DNA from 4 places in the Bradyrhizobium sp. P3_C3 genome. Region 3 is predicted to be linked to each of the others. Evidence: predicted binding sites of a transcription regulator. Region 3 holds the regulator's gene; each other region holds the start of a gene.
What was found. The regulator PhoB, encoded in region 3, activates phosphate uptake and scavenging genes when phosphate is short. The targets are predictions, from matches to a motif close to TGTCATNNANCTGTCAT.

Region 1 (4,185 bases), on a different contig from region 3:
AGGCGTAGGGGCCGTTGATGATCGGTGCCGACTTGTGGATGATCCGGAAATCGTCCTTCTTCATCGGCGAGCCGTCCGCGTTCTTCAGCATGCCCTTGGTTAGCATCTGCGCCAGCGTGGAATCGTCATCGCTGGTCCACTGGTTGGCCGCAACGTCGACGGTGCCCTGCGCCAGCGCCAGGATCGCGTTCTCGTGGCTGCCAGTGAAGACGACCTTGCTGAAATAGGTGTCGGCATCCGTGATGCCCATCTTGTCGAGCTCGAAGCGCGGCACGTTGTTGCCGGAGGTCGAGTTCGGGTCGACGAGGCCGAGGTTCTTGCCCTTGAGCTGGTCGACGCTCTTGTAGGGGCTGCTCGCCTTGACGAAGAACACCGAGTAGTAGCCGGTCGAACCGTCGGCGTTGATGTCGTTGGCGAAGGCATCGGTCTTGACGCCGGTCAGGCGGGCGCGGGCGAACGACGCCGAGCCGTAGCTGGCGATATGGATGTTGCCGGCGCGCTGGCCTTCGATGACGGCAGCGTAGTCGTTGGCGATGCGCAGCGTGACCTTCACGCCCAATTCCTTGGAGAGATAGTTCATGAACGGCGCCCAGCGCTCGGTCACGCCCGAGGCGTTTTCCGCCGGAATGACCGCGAAGGTCAGTTCGGGATATTTGGCTTTCCAGTCGTCGGCGGAGGCCGAGGTCGTGAACGCGAGCGCGGCGGCGCCGGCAAGAACGAGTCTGCGAGTGATCATGATACCCTCTTCATCGGTTGGGGTCGGTTGACGCAAAAATTGGCAACTACAGGCGCAGCTCAGGCGGCCGCGGCCGTTCCGAGCGCCGGCACGCCCTCAGGCGCCGGCACGGGCATTCCGCCCATGACGTCGGAGGCTTCGAGATCGTAGAGCTCGCGCGCGACGTGGTCGGTCAATTCGGCCGGCGCGCCGTCGAACACCACGCGCCCCTGCGCCATGCCGATCAGGCGGTCGCAATAGCTGCGCGCCAGATCGAGCGAATGCAGGTTGCAGAGCACGGTGATGCCGAAATGCTTGTTGATGCGCAGCAGCGCATCCATCACGATCTTGGTATTGCGCGGGTCGAGCGAGGCGATCGGCTCGTCGGCGAGGATGATGTCGGGCTGCTGCACCAGCGCGCGGGCGATCGCAACACGCTGCTGCTGGCCGCCGGAGAGCTGGTCGGCACGCTGGGCGGCGAGCGAGGCGATATCGAACTGCTCGAGCGCCGACATCGCCAGCGCCTTGTCGTGCTCGGGCCAGGTCTGCGTTAGCGAGCGCCAGGCCGGCATCGTCGCGAGGCGCCCCATCAGCACGTTGGTGAGCACGTCGAGCCGGCCGACCAGGTTGAACTGCTGGAAAATCATCGCCGAGCGCGCCCGCCACTGCCGCAATTCCTTGCCGTGCAACGCGGTGACGTCGAGGCCGTCGAACAGGATGCGGCCCTGCGTCGGCGTCGCCAGGCGATTGATCATGCGCAGCATGGTCGACTTGCCGGCGCCGGAGCGCCCGATCACACCGACGAAGCCGCCGGGGGAGATTTGAAACGAAGCGTCGTCCACCGCGGCTTTTGCGCCGAAGCGGCACGTCAGACCTTCAACCACCAGCATAGAGGGCTCCAGAGTAGCTGGCTGCCACCGCTAACGCCGGCACTTGACACTTGTGTGACACGCGGATCGCGGTGCGGCGATCCTACACACCTCTTCCCCTGTCATCGCATCGTCATGACGTTGTCATCAGGGCGCTTGAAGAGGTACGCCCGCCCTCGACCTCTCGGATGCAGCATGGCCGGCAAAACGCTCTCGGTTCAACCGACCATCGACCCTTCGGCGAAGCTGCATGAGACCAGGCTCGGCACCTATACCGAAGTCGGTGCGCGCACGATCCTCACTGAAGTCACGATGGGCGATTACTCCTATGTCGTGAACGACGCCCAGATCACCTACACCACGATCGGAAAATTCTGCTCGATCGCGGCGATGACCCGCATCAATCCCGGCAATCATCCGATGCATCGCGCGACGCAGGCGCATTTCACCTATCGTTCCAGCGCCTATTTCGAAGGCGAGAGCGACGACACCGAGTTCTTCGACTGGCGGCGCCAGCATCACGTCCATATCGGCCACGATGTCTGGATCGGCCATGGCGCGATCGTGCTGCCCGGCCGCAACATCGGCACCGGCGCGGTGATCGCGGCCGGCGCCATCGTCACCAAGGACGTGCCGGCCTACACCATCGTCGCCGGCAATCCGGCGCGCATCGTCCGACGGCGGTTCTCGGAAGACGTCGCCGGACGGCTGGCCCGGCTCGCCTGGTGGGACTGGGATCACGACAAATTGCGTGAAGCACTGCCCGATTTCCGCAAGCTCGGGATTGAAGATTTCCTCTCGGCATATGAAGCACGGGCAAGCTCCCTCACCCGTTCTCCTGCCAGCAAACGAAGCGCGGTCGCGTGACAGACATCTTCCTTGAGGGCGGCCGGGCCCTGATCGGCTCCGAGCTCGTCGAAACTTCCATTCTGGTGTCCGGCGCGGACATTGCGCAGGTCGATGCCTCTCGCGGCCGGACGCGACTGGCGATCGATGCGCGCAACCTGCTGGTGCTGCCCGGCATCGTCGATCTGCATGGCGATGCCTTCGAGCGCCAGATGATGCCGCGTGCCGGCGTCGACTTCCCGATCGACGTCGCGCTCGCCGACAGTGACCGCCAGGCGATCAGCAACGGCATCACCACCGTGTTTCACGCCACGACCTGCTCATGGGAGCCGGGCCTGCGCAGCGCCGGCAATGCGCGCGCCCTAATGGAGGCGATCGAGCGGCAGCGCCCGCAATTCGCCGCCGACACCCGTTTCCACCTGCGGCACGAGACCTACAATCTCGATGCAGAGGCCGAGATCCGCCAGTGGCTCGCCGAGGGCCGCGTCGACCTGTTCGCCTTCAACGACCACATGGACGGCACCGTTGCCGACATGGCCAAGCCGCGCAAGCGCAACCGCATGGTGGAACGCACCGGCCTCTCGGGCGAGGAATTCGACCGGCTGGTGGAGCGTGTGCTTTCGCGGGCCAGTGAAGTGCCGGCTTCCGTGTCGCGGCTCGCCGCAACTGCTCGCGCGGCCGAGGTGCGGATGCTCTCGCACGACGATGCGACGCCGGCGATGCGGCAGGAGTTTCGCGAGCTGGGCGCTGACATCGCGGAGTTTCCGATCAACGAGGAGACCGCGCGAGCGGCCGCGTCCGCCGGCGATGCCATCGTCTACGGTGCGCCGAATGTCGTGCGCGGTGGCAGCCATACCGGCTGGACCCGGGCGTCCGACATGATCGCGAAGGGGCTCTGCTCGGTGCTGGCGTCGGACTATTACTATCCCGCGCAGCTGCTCGCCGCGTTCCGCCTCGCCGCCGACGGCGTGCTGCCGCTGACCGAGGCGTGGAACCTGGTGTCCGCGGGACCGGCCCGCGCGACCGGCCTTGCCGATCGCGGCGTGCTCGCGGAAGGACGCCGCGCCGACATGCTGCTGGTCGACGACGGCGTGCCGCTGCGGCCGCGGCTGATCGCGGTGGTATCAGGCGGAAAGCTCGTGCATCTCACCGATGCGACGCGACTGCTCGCTGCGGCGGCGACGCCGCGCGAAGCTGTTGTTGCGGCCTGAACCGGTTATGCTCGGGCAATGACGGATTTTCCCCGCTACGCGATCTACTTTGCCGCCGGCGCCGACAGCGTCCTCTCCCACTTCGGCGCCGAGCTGCTCGGCTACGATGTCTACACCAGCGACGAGGTGCCGTTCCCTGCCGACGCATCGCGTGTTGCGCCGGATTGGCGCGACGTCACGGCCGATCCCCGCAAATACGGTTTCCACGGCACGCTGAAGGCGCCGATGGCGCTGGCGCCCGGCAGGACTGAAGCCGAGCTCGTCGCAGCCTGCGCGGCCTTTGCGGGCAAGGCGCGGCCGATGCCGTCAATCCGCCCGGTCGTCGACTCCATCAGCGGCTTCATCGCGGTGATTCCGACCGAGCCGGTGGGCGCGCTCCAGCAACTTGCCGCCGATTGCGTCCGCGAATTCGACGACTTCCGAGCGCCCATGACGGCGGAAGACCGCACGCGGCGCAAGCCCGACAAGCTCACCGAGCGGCAACGGGACTATCTCGACCGCTGGGGTTACCCTTACGTGATGGAAGAATTCCGCTTCCACATGA
Region 2 (4,185 bases), on a different contig from region 3:
ACGCTCGACTTCTACCGGCGCAATTACATCGAGGGCCTGTTTCTCTCCTCCGGCATCATCCGCAGCCCCGACTACACCATGGAGCAGGTGGTCAGCGTCGCGCGCAAACTGCGCGAGGAGCATCACTTTCGCGGCTACATCCATCTCAAGACCATTCCCGAGGCCGACGACGCGCTGATCGCGGAAGCCGGCAAATATGCCGATCGCCTCTCCATCAACATCGAGATGCCTGAGGAGACGAGCCTGCAGCAATACGCACCGGAAAAGGATGTGCGCGCGATCCGCCGCACCATGGGCCGGCTGCGGCTGAAGCTCGACGAGGCCGAGGAAAACCGCAGCACAAAGACGAAGGCCAGGCCGCAGCGTTTTGCACCGGCCGGGCAAAGCACGCAGATGATCGTCGGCGCCGACACGGCCTCCGATCACACCATCCTGCACACCAGCGCCAATCTCTACGGCTCCTACAGGCTGCGGCGCGTCTATTACTCCGCCTTCAGCCCGATCCCCGATGCCAGCCGCGCTTTGCCTCTGGTACAGCCGCCGCTGCTGCGCGAGCACCGGCTCTACCAGGCCGACTGGCTGATGCGGTTCTACGGTTTCGACGTTGCGGAGATCGTTGACGACAGCGCGATGCTGTCGCTCGACATCGATCCGAAGCTCGCCTGGGCGCTGCGCCATCGCGACCGCTTCCCGCTCGACGTCAACCGCGCCAGCCGCGAGGAGCTGTTGCGCGTGCCCGGCTTCGGCACCAAGGCGGTCGAACGCATCATCGCGACACGACGCACCACCACGATCCGCCTCTCCGATCTCGCGCGGCTGCATGTGCCCCGCAACAAGGCGCTGCCTTTCATCGTCCTCAGCGATCACCGGCCCGCGCCGCACCGCCTCGACGAGGCGCGGCTGATCGAACGGTTCAAGCCGAAGGCAACACAACTGGGGTTTGGCTTCTGATGCAGTACATCACCCTCGACACCGAAACCGATTTCGACGGCTGGCGCAAAGCCGCGCGGTCGCTCGTGCTGCATCATGTGCAGCCGACCGATGTCACCTGGACCGTACAAGGCGGCGAAGCCGAGTTGTTCGCACCGCCCGCGCCGTCTCCGATACTTGAGGTGAACGACGGCACCTTCAACGTCTCGGCAAAATTCGTCGAGCTCGCCAAGGCCGCGATCCTGCATCGCGACGGCGAGCGCTTTGCGATCCTCTATCGCCTGCTCTGGCGCTTGAAAGACAATCACGATCTCATCGAGGTCGTGACCGATCCCGATGTCGCGCAGGTCACGGCGATGGCACGAGCGGTTCATCGCGACGAGCACAAGATGCATGCCTTCGTGCGCTTCCGCGAGATCGGCCGCGAACGCGCGGCGCATTACGTCGCCTGGTTCGAGCCGGAGCATTACATCGTCGAGCTCGCCGCACCGTTCTTCGCCAAGCGCTTCGCCGACATGCCCTGGTCGATCCTGACACCCGATCTGTGTGCGCATTGGGATGGCCACGCGCTCTCGTTCACGTCGGGCGTGAGCAAGAACGAAGCACCCGGCGAAGACCGGCTCGAGGAAACCTGGCGGCGCTACTACGCCAGCATCTTCAATCCGGCGCGGCTGAAGGTGAAGGCAATGCAGACGGAGATGCCGAAGAAATATTGGAGGAACCTGCCCGAGGCGTCGATCATTAAGCCCTTGATCGAGGACGCCGAGCGCATGACCGGCGCCATGATCGCCAATGCTGCAACCGATCCGCACAAGCCCCAGAGGCGGCCGGAGGCTCCGATGCCACGCAAGCTGGTTGCCGACGATCTCGAAGCGCTCCGCGAGGAGGCCGCCCATTGCCGCGCCTGCCCGCTCTACAAGGACGCGACGCAGACCGTGTTCGGCGAGGGCCCGAAAGACTCGACCATCATGCTGGTCGGCGAGCAGCCCGGCGACAAGGAAGACCTCGCCGGCCATCCGTTCGTCGGCCCGGCCGGCCAGATGCTCGATCGGGCGCTTCAGGAAGCCGGCGTCGACCGCAACAAGGTCTACGTCACCAACGCGGTCAAGCACTTCAAATTCGTGCCGCGCGGAAAGATCCGTCTGCACCAGAAGCCGGCGACGCCGGAGATCCGGGCGTGCCGGCAATGGTACGAGCGGGAAGTTTCGGCAATCCAGCCCGAGCTCATCGTGGCGATGGGCGCCACCGCCGCGCAAAGCGTGTTCGGCAAGATCACCCCGATCGGCAAGACCCGTGGCCGGCTCATAGACCTGCCCGACGGGCGCAAGGCGCTGGTGACAGTGCACCCGTCCTATCTGCTGCGACTGCCCGATCCGGAAGCCAAAGTGCTGGAATATCAGCGCTTTGTCGAAGACCTGAAGATTGCCGCCGGTTTGCAGAAGAAAGCCGCACGCGCCGCCTAAATACTGGCAAATACTGGAGGGAAAGCGACTTTACGACGCAGCTGTCATCCAGCCTTCAAATCCATCGCGGACAATAGCCCTTCAAATTAGTTAAGGGGGCGTCTAAAAATGACAGATGTTGCATTCGACCGTGCGGTAGGCGATCCGACGCCTGTCCAGCCGGCTTCCAGGCCAAATCTCGACAAGGGTTTTAACCCGCTCACGATGATCCTGTTCTTCGGCATCCTTGCCGCAGGCCTGCTGTTCGTTGCCTACAGCATCTATGTCGACGTCAACGCGACCGGCACGAAGGTGACGACCTTCCTGCCCTACATCCTCCTGTTCGTCGCGCTGCTGATCGCGCTCGGCTTCGAATTCGTCAACGGCTTCCACGACACCGCCAACGCGGTGGCGACCGTGATCTACACCCATTCGCTGCCGGCTGAATTCGCGGTGATGTGGTCGGGCTTCTTCAACTTCCTCGGCGTGCTGCTGTCCTCCGGCGCGGTCGCGTTCGGCATCGTCTCGCTGCTGCCGGTCGAGCTGATCCTCCAGGTCGGCTCCAGCGCCGGCTTCGCCATGGTGTTCGCACTGCTGATCGCCGCGATCATCTGGAACCTCGGTACCTGGTATTTCGGCCTGCCCGCCTCCTCCTCCCACACGCTGATCGGCTCGATCATCGGCGTCGGCATCGCCAATGCCGTCATGCGCGGCCGCGACGGCACCTCGGGCGTCGACTGGAGCAAGGCCACCGAGATCGGCTACGCGCTCCTGCTGTCGCCGCTGTTCGGCTTCATCTGCGCCGCCGTGCTGCTGCTGTTGCTCAAGTTCATCGTGCGCAACCCGGCGCTCTATGCCGCGCCCGAAGGCAACAAGGCGCCCCCGCTGTGGATCCGCGGCCTGCTGATCGCGACCTGCACCGGCGTCAGCTTCGCCCACGGCTCGAACGACGGCCAGAAGGGCATGGGCCTCATCATGCTGATCCTGATCGGCACCGTGCCGACGGCTTACGCGCTCAACCGCGCGCTGCCGGAGAGCCAGGTCGCCCAGTTCCAGAAGGTCTCGGACGCAGCCTCCAAGGTGATCGCGGCCAAGGGCGCCGGTCACTCGATCATCGGCGATCCCCGTCCTGCGGTGACGCAGTACATCACCTCGCACCACATCAGCGAAGGCACCTACCCCTCGCTGTCGGTGCTGGTGAAGGATGTCGGCGACCAGGTCGCGAAGTACGGCTCGCTCAACAAGGTACCGGCGGAAGTGGTCGGCAACACCCGTAGCGACATGTACCTGACCTCGGAAGCGATCCGCTTCCTGATGAAGGACAAGGAAAACGACCTCAACAAGGAAGAGGTCGCGACCTTGAACGCCTACAAGGGCGGCCTCGATAGCGCCACGAAGTTCATCCCGACCTGGGTGAAGGTCGCCGTCGCCATCGCGCTCGGCCTCGGCACCATGGTCGGCTGGAAGCGCATCGTCGTCACCGTCGGTGAGAAGATCGGCAAGACCCATCTCACCTACGCACAGGGCGCCTCCGCCGAGCTGGTCGCCGCCGCCACGATCGGCGCCGCCGACGTGTTCGGCCTGCCGGTCTCGACCACCCACGTGCTGTCGTCGGGTGTCGCCGGCACCATGGCCGCGAACGGCTCGGGCCTGCAGATGGCGACCATCCGCAACCTGCTGATGGCCTGGGTGCTGACGCTGCCCTGCGCGATCGCGCTGTCGGCCACGCTCTACGTGATCTTCTCGCGGATCTTCTGAAGCCGATCACGCGCCTCAAAGACAAAGGGCCCGTGCGATGCACGGGCCCTTTTCG
Region 3 (4,185 bases):
CCCGATCTACGCACGCCGCCGCCGCATGGACATCGTCATCCGTGTGCTCTGCCTGGCTGCCGCTGCCTTCGGCGTCACATGGCTCGCGCTGATCCTGATAACGCTGCTCTACAACGGCATTGCCGGCCTGAACCTGGAGCTCTTCGTTGCGGACACGCCGCCTCCGGGCTCGACCGAGGGCGGCCTGCGCAACGCCATCGTGGGTTCGATCATCATGACCGTGCTCGGCGTCGGCATCGGCGCGCCGCTCGGTCTGTTCGCCGGCACCTATCTCGCCGAGTACGGCCGCAACGACCGCCTGACCTCGGTGATCCGCTTCATCAACGACATCCTCCTGTCGGCGCCCTCGATCATCATCGGCCTGTTCATCTATGGTGCGGTGGTGGTGCCGATGCGCGGCTTCTCGGCGATTGCCGGCTGCCTCGCGCTTGCGGTGATCGTCATCCCGGTGGTGCTGCGCACGACCGAGGACATGCTGCTGCTGGTGCCGAACGCACTGCGTGAGGCGGCCTCGGCGCTCGGCCTGCCGCGCTCGCTGGTGATCAAGCGCATCGCCTATCGCGCGGCGCGCTCGGGCCTCATCACCGGCGTGATGCTGGCCACCGCCCGCGTCGCCGGCGAGACCGCGCCGCTGCTCTTCACCGCGCTGTCGAACCAGTTCTTCAGCCTGGGTCTGAACAAGACGATGGCGAACCTGCCGGTCACCATCAACAATTTCGTGCAGAGCCCCTACGCCTACTGGAAGCAGCTCGCCTGGAGCGGCGCGCTGCTCATCACCCTGACCGTTCTTGCCCTGAATATTGGCGCGCGCATTCTGAGCGCCGAGAGGACCGCAAAATGAGTGATCTTTCCGTATCGATGAGCGCGGCCGGTGGTTTGCCCCAGGCGCCGGTGCTGCCCGAAGCTCCGGCCAAGGTGACGGTGCGCAACCTCAATTTCTATTACGGCGAGCACCACGCGCTGAAGAACATCAATCTGGCGCTCGGCACCAACCGCGTCACGGCGTTCATCGGCCCGTCTGGCTGCGGCAAGTCCACCCTGCTGCGCATCTTCAATCGGATGTACGACCTCTATCCGGGCCAGCGCGTCACCGGTCAGCTCATGCTCGACCAGACCAACGTCCTCGACCCCAAGCTGGACCTCAATTTGTTGCGCGCCCGCGTCGGCATGGTGTTCCAGAAGCCGACGCCGTTCCCGATGACGATCTACGAGAACATCGCCTTCGGCATCCGCCTTTACGAGAAGATCTCGAAGTCCGAGATGGACGACCGCGTCGAGAAGGCGCTGCGCGGCGGCGCGCTGTGGAACGAGGTCAAGGACAAGCTCAACGCCTCCGGCCTGTCGCTCTCCGGCGGCCAGCAGCAGCGCCTCTGCATCGCCCGCACGGTCGCGGTGCGGCCCGAGGTGATCTTGTTCGACGAACCCTGTTCGGCGCTCGACCCGATCTCGACCGCCAAGGTCGAGGAGCTGATCCAGGAGCTATCCGAGAACTACACGATCGCGATCGTCACCCACAACATGCAGCAGGCGGCGCGCGTCTCCGACAAGACCGCCTTCATGTATCTCGGCGAGCTGATCGAGTTCGACGACACCAGCAAGATCTTCACGTCGCCGACCGACCGGCGCACGCAGGATTACATCACCGGCCGGTTCGGCTGAGGAGACGGAACATGGGTTCTGAACATACCGCAAAGGCCTTCGACACCGACCTCCAGGAGCTCACGCGCCTGGTCGCTGAGATGGGCGGCATCGCCGAGCGCATGATCGTCGATTCCGTCGACGCGCTGATCCGCCGCGACGTCGCGCTCGGCCAGCGCGTCGTCACCATCGACGCCGAGCTCGACGCGCTTCAGAAGAAGATCGAGGAGCGCGCCGTTCTCACCATCGCGCGCCGCCAGCCGATGGCGGTGGATCTGCGCGAGATCGTCGGCGCCATGCGCGTCGCGACCGATCTCGAGCGGATCGGCGACCTCGCCAAGAACATGGGCAAGCGCGTCGCGGCGCTGGAGACGGATTTCCATCCGCTCAAGCTGTTCCGCGGTCTGGAGCACATGACCGACCTCGTGCAGCAACAGGTCAAGTCGGTGCTGGATGCCTATGCCGCGCACGATCTGCCGGCGGCGATGGCGGTGTGGAAGGGCGACGAGGAAGTCGACGCCATCTGCACCTCGCTGTTCCGCGAGCTCCTCACCTACATGATGGAGGATCCGCGCAACATCTCGTTCTGCATCCATCTGATGTTCTGCGCCAAGAACATCGAGCGCATCGGTGACCACGCCACCAACATCGCCGAGACCGTGTTCTACATGATCGAGGGCCAGGCGATCACCGACAAGCGGCCGAAGGGCGACATGACGACCTTCGCCACGACGGTCCCGAACACTTAAGGAGCGACGAACACCATGGGCGCACGCATTATGGTGGTTGAGGACGAGGAAGCTCTCACCGAGCTTCTCCGCTACAACCTCGAAGGCGACGGCTATGACGTCGAGACGGTGATGCGCGGCGACGATGCCGACACCCGCCTCAAGGAGCACATCCCCGATTTGATCGTGCTCGACTGGATGCTGCCGGGCCTCTCCGGCATCGAGCTGTGCCGGCGGCTGCGCACCCGGCCCGAGACCAAGCAGCTCCCGATCATCATGCTCACCGCGCGCGGCGAGGAGAGCGAGCGGGTGCGGGGCCTTGCGACCGGCGCCGACGACTACATCGTCAAGCCGTTCTCGGTGCCGGAGCTGCTGGCACGCGTGAAGGGCCTGCTCAGGCGCGCCAGCCCCGAGCGGCTCGCCACCGTGCTCGCCTATGGCGACATCGAGCTCGACCGCGACAAGCGTCGCGTGGCGCGTTCGGGTCGGCCGATCGATCTCGGCCCGACCGAATATCGCCTGCTGGAGTTCTTCCTGGAGCATCCCGGCCGCGTGTTCTCGCGCGAGCAGCTGCTCGACAGCGTCTGGGGCCGTGACATCTACATCGACGAGCGCACCGTCGACGTCCATATCGGCCGCCTGCGCAAGCTGCTCAATCTCGGCCGCGAGCAGGACCCGATCCGCACCGTCCGCGGCGCGGGCTACGCACTGGATGATCGCTTTGCGAAGGCGGAGCAGGCGTAAGCTCGGTGAGCTGCGGCCACACTCTCGGTGTCGTCCCGGACAAGCGTAAGCGCGGGTCCGGGACACCCACCGCGAGTGATTATTGTGCCAAAAGGTAACTCCGAGTCCCCGTAGCCACATCTTGCGGTGGTTAAGGGTCCCGGATCTGCGCGCGCTTGAGGCGCGCTTGTCCGGAACGACATCGGATTTGTTGAGCCGCCATCGTGTGACGGCTCCTTTCTGAGCTCAGAACGACTTCAGCGCGGACCCGGCTTCGCCGGTGCGCGCCGGCGATCGGCCGCGGGCTGATACGCCACGCGCGAGTGCTGGGCGCAGTAGGGCAGGCCGGAGAGCGCCTTGCCGCCGCAGAAGAAGAAATCCGGGCTCGAGGGATCGCCGACCGGCCAGTGGCAGGTGGCCTCGTTCAGCTCCAGCAGCGACAGCCGCTGGCTCATCGGCACGACGTTGTCGTAGGTGACCGGTTCGGCCTCGACCTCGACTTCGAAGGCCTGCGCCAGCGCGGTGTTGCCGCGCGCGATCGGGCGTGTCACCCGCATCATGTGCTGGGCGGGGCGCGCCTTGCGCGGCCGCGGCGCTGCCGACGAAGGGCTCTTGGCGCGGCCCGACAGGCCGAGCCGGTGCACTTTGCCAATCACGGCATTGCGGGTCACATTGCCGAGTTCAGCGGCGATCTGGCTGGCCGAAAGTCCGGCCTCCCAGAGCTTTTTCAGCTGCTCGACGCGATCATCCGACCAGGTCAAAACGGTCATTGCACCCTTTCCTTCGTCGGCGCCTGCCATCCTGGCGGCCGCACGGCGAATGCCTAAGCTTCGAAAAACCCGTGCCGCCAGAATCCCTTAAGGCTCGCCGGGCGCACCAGATGCGCCCGAACGCTTACGCCGGTACATGAGGACTTAGAGGATCAGAACTGCTGCACGAGATGTCGTATCTGACAAGCCAAACGCTACAATATGGCGTGACTCACGCGCAAGAGTCCGCCGACTCGCTTCCACATGTTCCGTGGCGGAAATACGCAAAATCGCCACCGCAAGACTACGGATTCTGCGTTTCGCGAGGCTTTCCGGGCGGCATTGAC
Region 4 (4,185 bases), on a different contig from region 3:
CGAATTGCGCAAACAGCAAACATCGGGAGTGATCAATGAACAAGGTGGAATTCCTCGGCGTCACCCAGGTTCCGTTCGCCGAACGCTATGACAATTTCATCGGCGGCAAATTCGTCGCGCCAATCTCCGGCAAGTACTTTGACAACGCCTCGCCGGTGAACGGCCAGATCGTCTGCAAGATCGCGCGTTCCGATGCGCAGGACGTCGAGGCCGCCCTCGATGCGGCGCACGCCGCCAAGGGCGCCTGGGGACGCACCAGCGTCGCCGAGCGCGCCGCGATCCTGAACCGGATCGCCGACCGGATGGAAGAGAATCTGGAGCGCCTTGCGGTTGCCGAGACCTGGGACAACGGCAAGCCGATCCGCGAGACCCGCGCCGCCGACCTGCCACTCGCGATCGATCATTTTCGCTATTTCGCCGGCGTGGTGCGCGCACAGGAAGGCTCGATCGGCGAGATCGACCACGACACCATCGCCTATCACTTCCATGAGCCGCTCGGCGTGGTCGGACAGATCATCCCCTGGAACTTCCCGCTGCTGATGGCCTGCTGGAAGCTCGCGCCGGCGCTCGCCGCCGGCAATTGCGTCGTGCTCAAGCCGGCCGAGCAGACGCCGGCCTCGATCATGGTCTGGGCCGAGATCATCGGCGATCTCCTGCCGCCCGGTGTCCTCAACATCGTCAATGGCTTGGGCCTCGAAGCCGGCAAGCCGCTCGCGTCCAGCCCGCGGATCGCGAAAATCGCCTTCACCGGCGAGACCACGACCGGCCGGCTCATCATGCAATATGCCAGCCAGAACCTGATCCCGGTCACGCTCGAGCTCGGCGGCAAGTCGCCGAACATCTTCTTCAACGACGTCACCGCCGAGGACGACGACTTCTTCGACAAGGCGATCGAAGGTTTTGTGATGTTTGCGCTGAACCAGGGCGAGGTCTGCACCTGTCCGAGCCGGGCGATTGTCCACGCCGACATCTACGACCGCTTCATGGAGCGGGCGCTGAAGCGCGTCGCCGCGATCAAGCAGGGCGACCCGCGTGCGGCCGACACCATGATCGGCGCACAGGCATCTAGCGAGCAGCTCGCCAAGATCCTCTCCTACATTGACATCGGCAAGCAGGAGGGCGCCAAGGTGCTGGCCGGCGGCGGTCGTGCCGAGCTCGGCGGCGATCTGTCCGGCGGCTTCTACGTCCAGCCGACGGTGTTCGAGGGCCACAACAAGATGCGAATCTTCCAGGAGGAGATCTTTGGTCCCGTCGTCTCGGTCACGACCTTCAAGACCGATGACGAAGCGCTCGCGATCGCCAACGACACGCTCTATGGCCTGGGAGCCGGCGTCTGGAGTCGCGATGCCAACCGTTGCTACCGCTTCGGCCGGGCGATCCAGGCCGGCCGGGTCTGGACCAACTGCTACCATGCGTATCCTGCGCATGCCGCGTTCGGCGGCTACAAGCAGTCGGGCGTCGGTCGCGAGACCCACAAGATGATGCTCGATCACTACCAGCAGACCAAGAATCTCCTGGTCAGCTACAGCCCGAAGAAGCTTGGCTTCTTCTGATCGGGCAAGATCTGATTGGGCAAGATCTGATGGGGCAAGATCTGATCGGGCAGGAGAGGGCGGCGCAACCTTGCGCTGCCCTCTCCGTCGTCATCCGTCTGTCAGAGTCTTGAGACAATACGACAGCGCCGACCGTATTCGGTTCGGCGCCTGCGGCATTCGAAGCGATGCCGGGCAAAGACGGAGGCTTGGTGATGCGGAACAGTCGTTCAGGACGGACAATGGGTGTCGCAGCGATGCTGTTCGGCGCGGCGGTGCTGCCGCTGTCGATGGCCTTTGCACAGTCCGGCCCGGCGCCAACTGGCGCCAAGCCCTTCCTGACCGTCGATGGAAAGGCGCCACTGGTCCTTGGCCATCGCGGCCTGCCGGGCCTGGTACCTGAAGAGACCGAGGCGTCGTACGACCTCGCCGCGGCGCTCGGGACCGATGCGCTCGAAGAGGATTTGCACCTGACCAAGGATTGCGTTCTGGTCGTGCGTCATAACCCCTGGCTGAGCGACAACACCAACATTGCCGAGGTGGCGAAGACCAATGCAGTCGTCGCCGCCCGCAAGCGAACCGTGCCCGGTGTGCGCGTCAAGGCCCCGTCGGCCACCGGCGTGCCTGCCGACTACCTGACGGATCTGAGCGACCCGGCCGATCCCAAATCGGTGCTGAAGTCGCTGATCGTGGACGGCGAGGATCATACCAACGATTGGTCGATCAGCGATTTCACCATGGCCGAGCTGAAGCAATGGATCGGCGGCACCACTTATGACGCGGCCAACGAGCGGCCGAAAGTCTTCAACGGCAAGCTCCCGATCATCAGCTTCCAGGACGTCATCGACATCGCCAAGGTCAAGAGCAAGGAGGCCGGGCGGTCCATCCTCGTTTATCCCGAAACCAAGAACCCGACCTGGAACAATGCCCAGGCGATCGCCAATGGCTGCGGCGCGGCCGGCAGCCGTCCGCTCGAGGATGCCCTGATCAAGATCATCGGGGATAACGGCCTCAACACCAAGGACGCTCCCATCCTGGTCCAGAGCTTCGAACCCGGCAGCCTGAAATATATGCGCAGCCACGGCCTTCAGACGCGGCAGGTCCAACTCGTCGACGGCAACGGAATCGACTTCAAAACCGGCAAGGTTCTCCTCAACAACATCACGAATTCGCGCCCGTTCGACTGGACGGTTGCAGGCGATGCGCGCTTGTACGATGCGATGCTGACAGCCGAGGGGCTTGCCGAGATCAAGACCTATGCCGAGGGCATCGGTCCGTGGAAGGCCTATATCGTTCCGCTCAAGATCGCGCCGTGGAAGGACAGCAACGCGGACGGCACGCCCTACAAGGGATCGACGCCGGAGGCTTCGACGCAGGACGCGACCAGCCTCGTCGCGGACGCGCACAAGCTCGGTCTTTTCGTCCATGTCTTCACGTTTCGGAACGAGAAGAAGTATCTTGCCGCCGACTATCGCGGCGACCCGAGCCTTGAATATCTCAAATTCTACCGGCTCGGCGTCGATGGGGTCTTCAGCGACTTCACGCATACCGGCGTTGCCGCCCGCGCGGCGTATTTGCGCGAGTTGGGCTGGTAAGGCCGGCACGGCGAATCGGACGCGCGTGGGATTTCGGATACAAAACAAGGCGTCCGATTTCTCTGCGTTGACCGCTCACGTTCCCCTCGCTGACGGGTGAGCTAAAGTTGCCCGATCGGCGCCAAAGGTTTTGCAAAGTTTCGGTCACGTTGCAGTGCGGCATAATGAAAGTCGCGCCATGCCGCCGCGGTCCTTTCCAAGGGCGTTTGACTTGGGTTAGAGAGGGCTGAAGTTTTCTCTGACCCGGAATTCCCATGGCCGCACCCAAGAAAGCCGCCGCAAGCACTCCACAGGACAAGACCGACGGCGGTTCGCCCCCGGAATTCACCAGAGAGCAGGAGCTCAAAGCGCTCCGCGACATGCTCCTGATCCGGCGGTTCGAGGAAAAGGCCGGCCAGCTCTACGGCATGGGCGCGATCGGCGGCTTCTGCCACCTCTATATCGGCCAGGAAGCCGTGGTGGTCGGCATGCAGATGGCCCTGAAGCAGGGCGATCAGGTCATCACCGGCTATCGCGACCACGGTCATATGCTTGCCACCGGCATGGAGGCCAACGGCGTCATGGCCGAGCTCACTGGCCGGCGCGGCGGCTATTCCAAGGGCAAGGGCGGCTCCATGCACATGTTCAGCAAGGAGAAGCACTTCTACGGCGGCCACGGCATCGTCGGCGCCCAGGTCTCGCTCGGCACGGGTCTGGCCTTCGCCAACCACTATCGTGGTAACGACAATGTCAGCGTCACCTATTTCGGCGACGGCGCGGCCAACCAGGGCCAGGTCTATGAGAGCTTCAACATGGCGGAGCTCTGGAAGCTGCCGGTGATCTACGTCATCGAGAACAACCGTTATGCCATGGGCACCTCGGTGTCGCGTGCTTCGGCGCAGCAGGATTTCTCCAAGCGCGGCGCGTCCTTCAATATCCCCGGCATGCAGGTCGACGGCATGGACGTCCGCGCCGTGAAGGCCGCGGGCGAGGAGGCGGCGGCCTGGTGCCGTGCCGGCAAGGGCCCCTTCATCCTGGAGATGCAGACCTACCGCTATCGCGGCCACTCAATGTCCGAC

Region 1: the regulator PhoB is predicted to act here: its motif matches at 1,705-1,721, upstream of phnC (phosphonate ABC transporter ATP-binding protein).
Region 2: the regulator PhoB is predicted to act here: its motif matches at 2,436-2,452, upstream of AC1DW2_RS08450 (inorganic phosphate transporter).
Region 4: the regulator PhoB is predicted to act here: its motif matches at 1,642-1,658, upstream of AC1DW2_RS14630 (glycerophosphodiester phosphodiesterase family protein).

What each region holds. Positions count from the first base shown of each region.
Region 1 is NZ_JBFUGY010000026.1:10,957-15,141, reverse strand. Features, by position in the region: gene phnD (phosphonate ABC transporter substrate-binding protein) at 1-736, opposite strand, end outside; gene phnC (phosphonate ABC transporter ATP-binding protein) at 796-1,605, opposite strand; gene AC1DW2_RS26350 (LbetaH domain-containing protein) at 1,780-2,451, shown strand; gene AC1DW2_RS26345 (alpha-D-ribose 1-methylphosphonate 5-triphosphate diphosphatase) at 2,448-3,641, shown strand; gene AC1DW2_RS26340 (DUF1045 domain-containing protein) at 3,660-4,185, shown strand, end outside.
Region 2 is NZ_JBFUGY010000005.1:194,578-198,762, forward strand. Features, by position in the region: gene AC1DW2_RS08440 (putative DNA modification/repair radical SAM protein) at 1-951, shown strand, start outside; gene AC1DW2_RS08445 (UdgX family uracil-DNA binding protein) at 951-2,393, shown strand; gene AC1DW2_RS08450 (inorganic phosphate transporter) at 2,502-4,130, shown strand.
Region 3 is NZ_JBFUGY010000034.1:43,989-48,173, forward strand. Features, by position in the region: gene pstA (phosphate ABC transporter permease PstA) at 1-841, shown strand, start outside; gene pstB (phosphate ABC transporter ATP-binding protein PstB) at 838-1,659, shown strand; gene phoU (phosphate signaling complex protein PhoU) at 1,671-2,387, shown strand; gene phoB (phosphate regulon transcriptional regulator PhoB) at 2,403-3,110, shown strand; gene AC1DW2_RS31420 (GcrA family cell cycle regulator) at 3,347-3,859, opposite strand.
Region 4 is NZ_JBFUGY010000011.1:60,901-65,085, forward strand. Features, by position in the region: gene adh (aldehyde dehydrogenase) at 36-1,553, shown strand; gene AC1DW2_RS14630 (glycerophosphodiester phosphodiesterase family protein) at 1,775-3,127, shown strand; gene pdhA (pyruvate dehydrogenase (acetyl-transferring) E1 component subunit alpha) at 3,382-4,185, shown strand, end outside.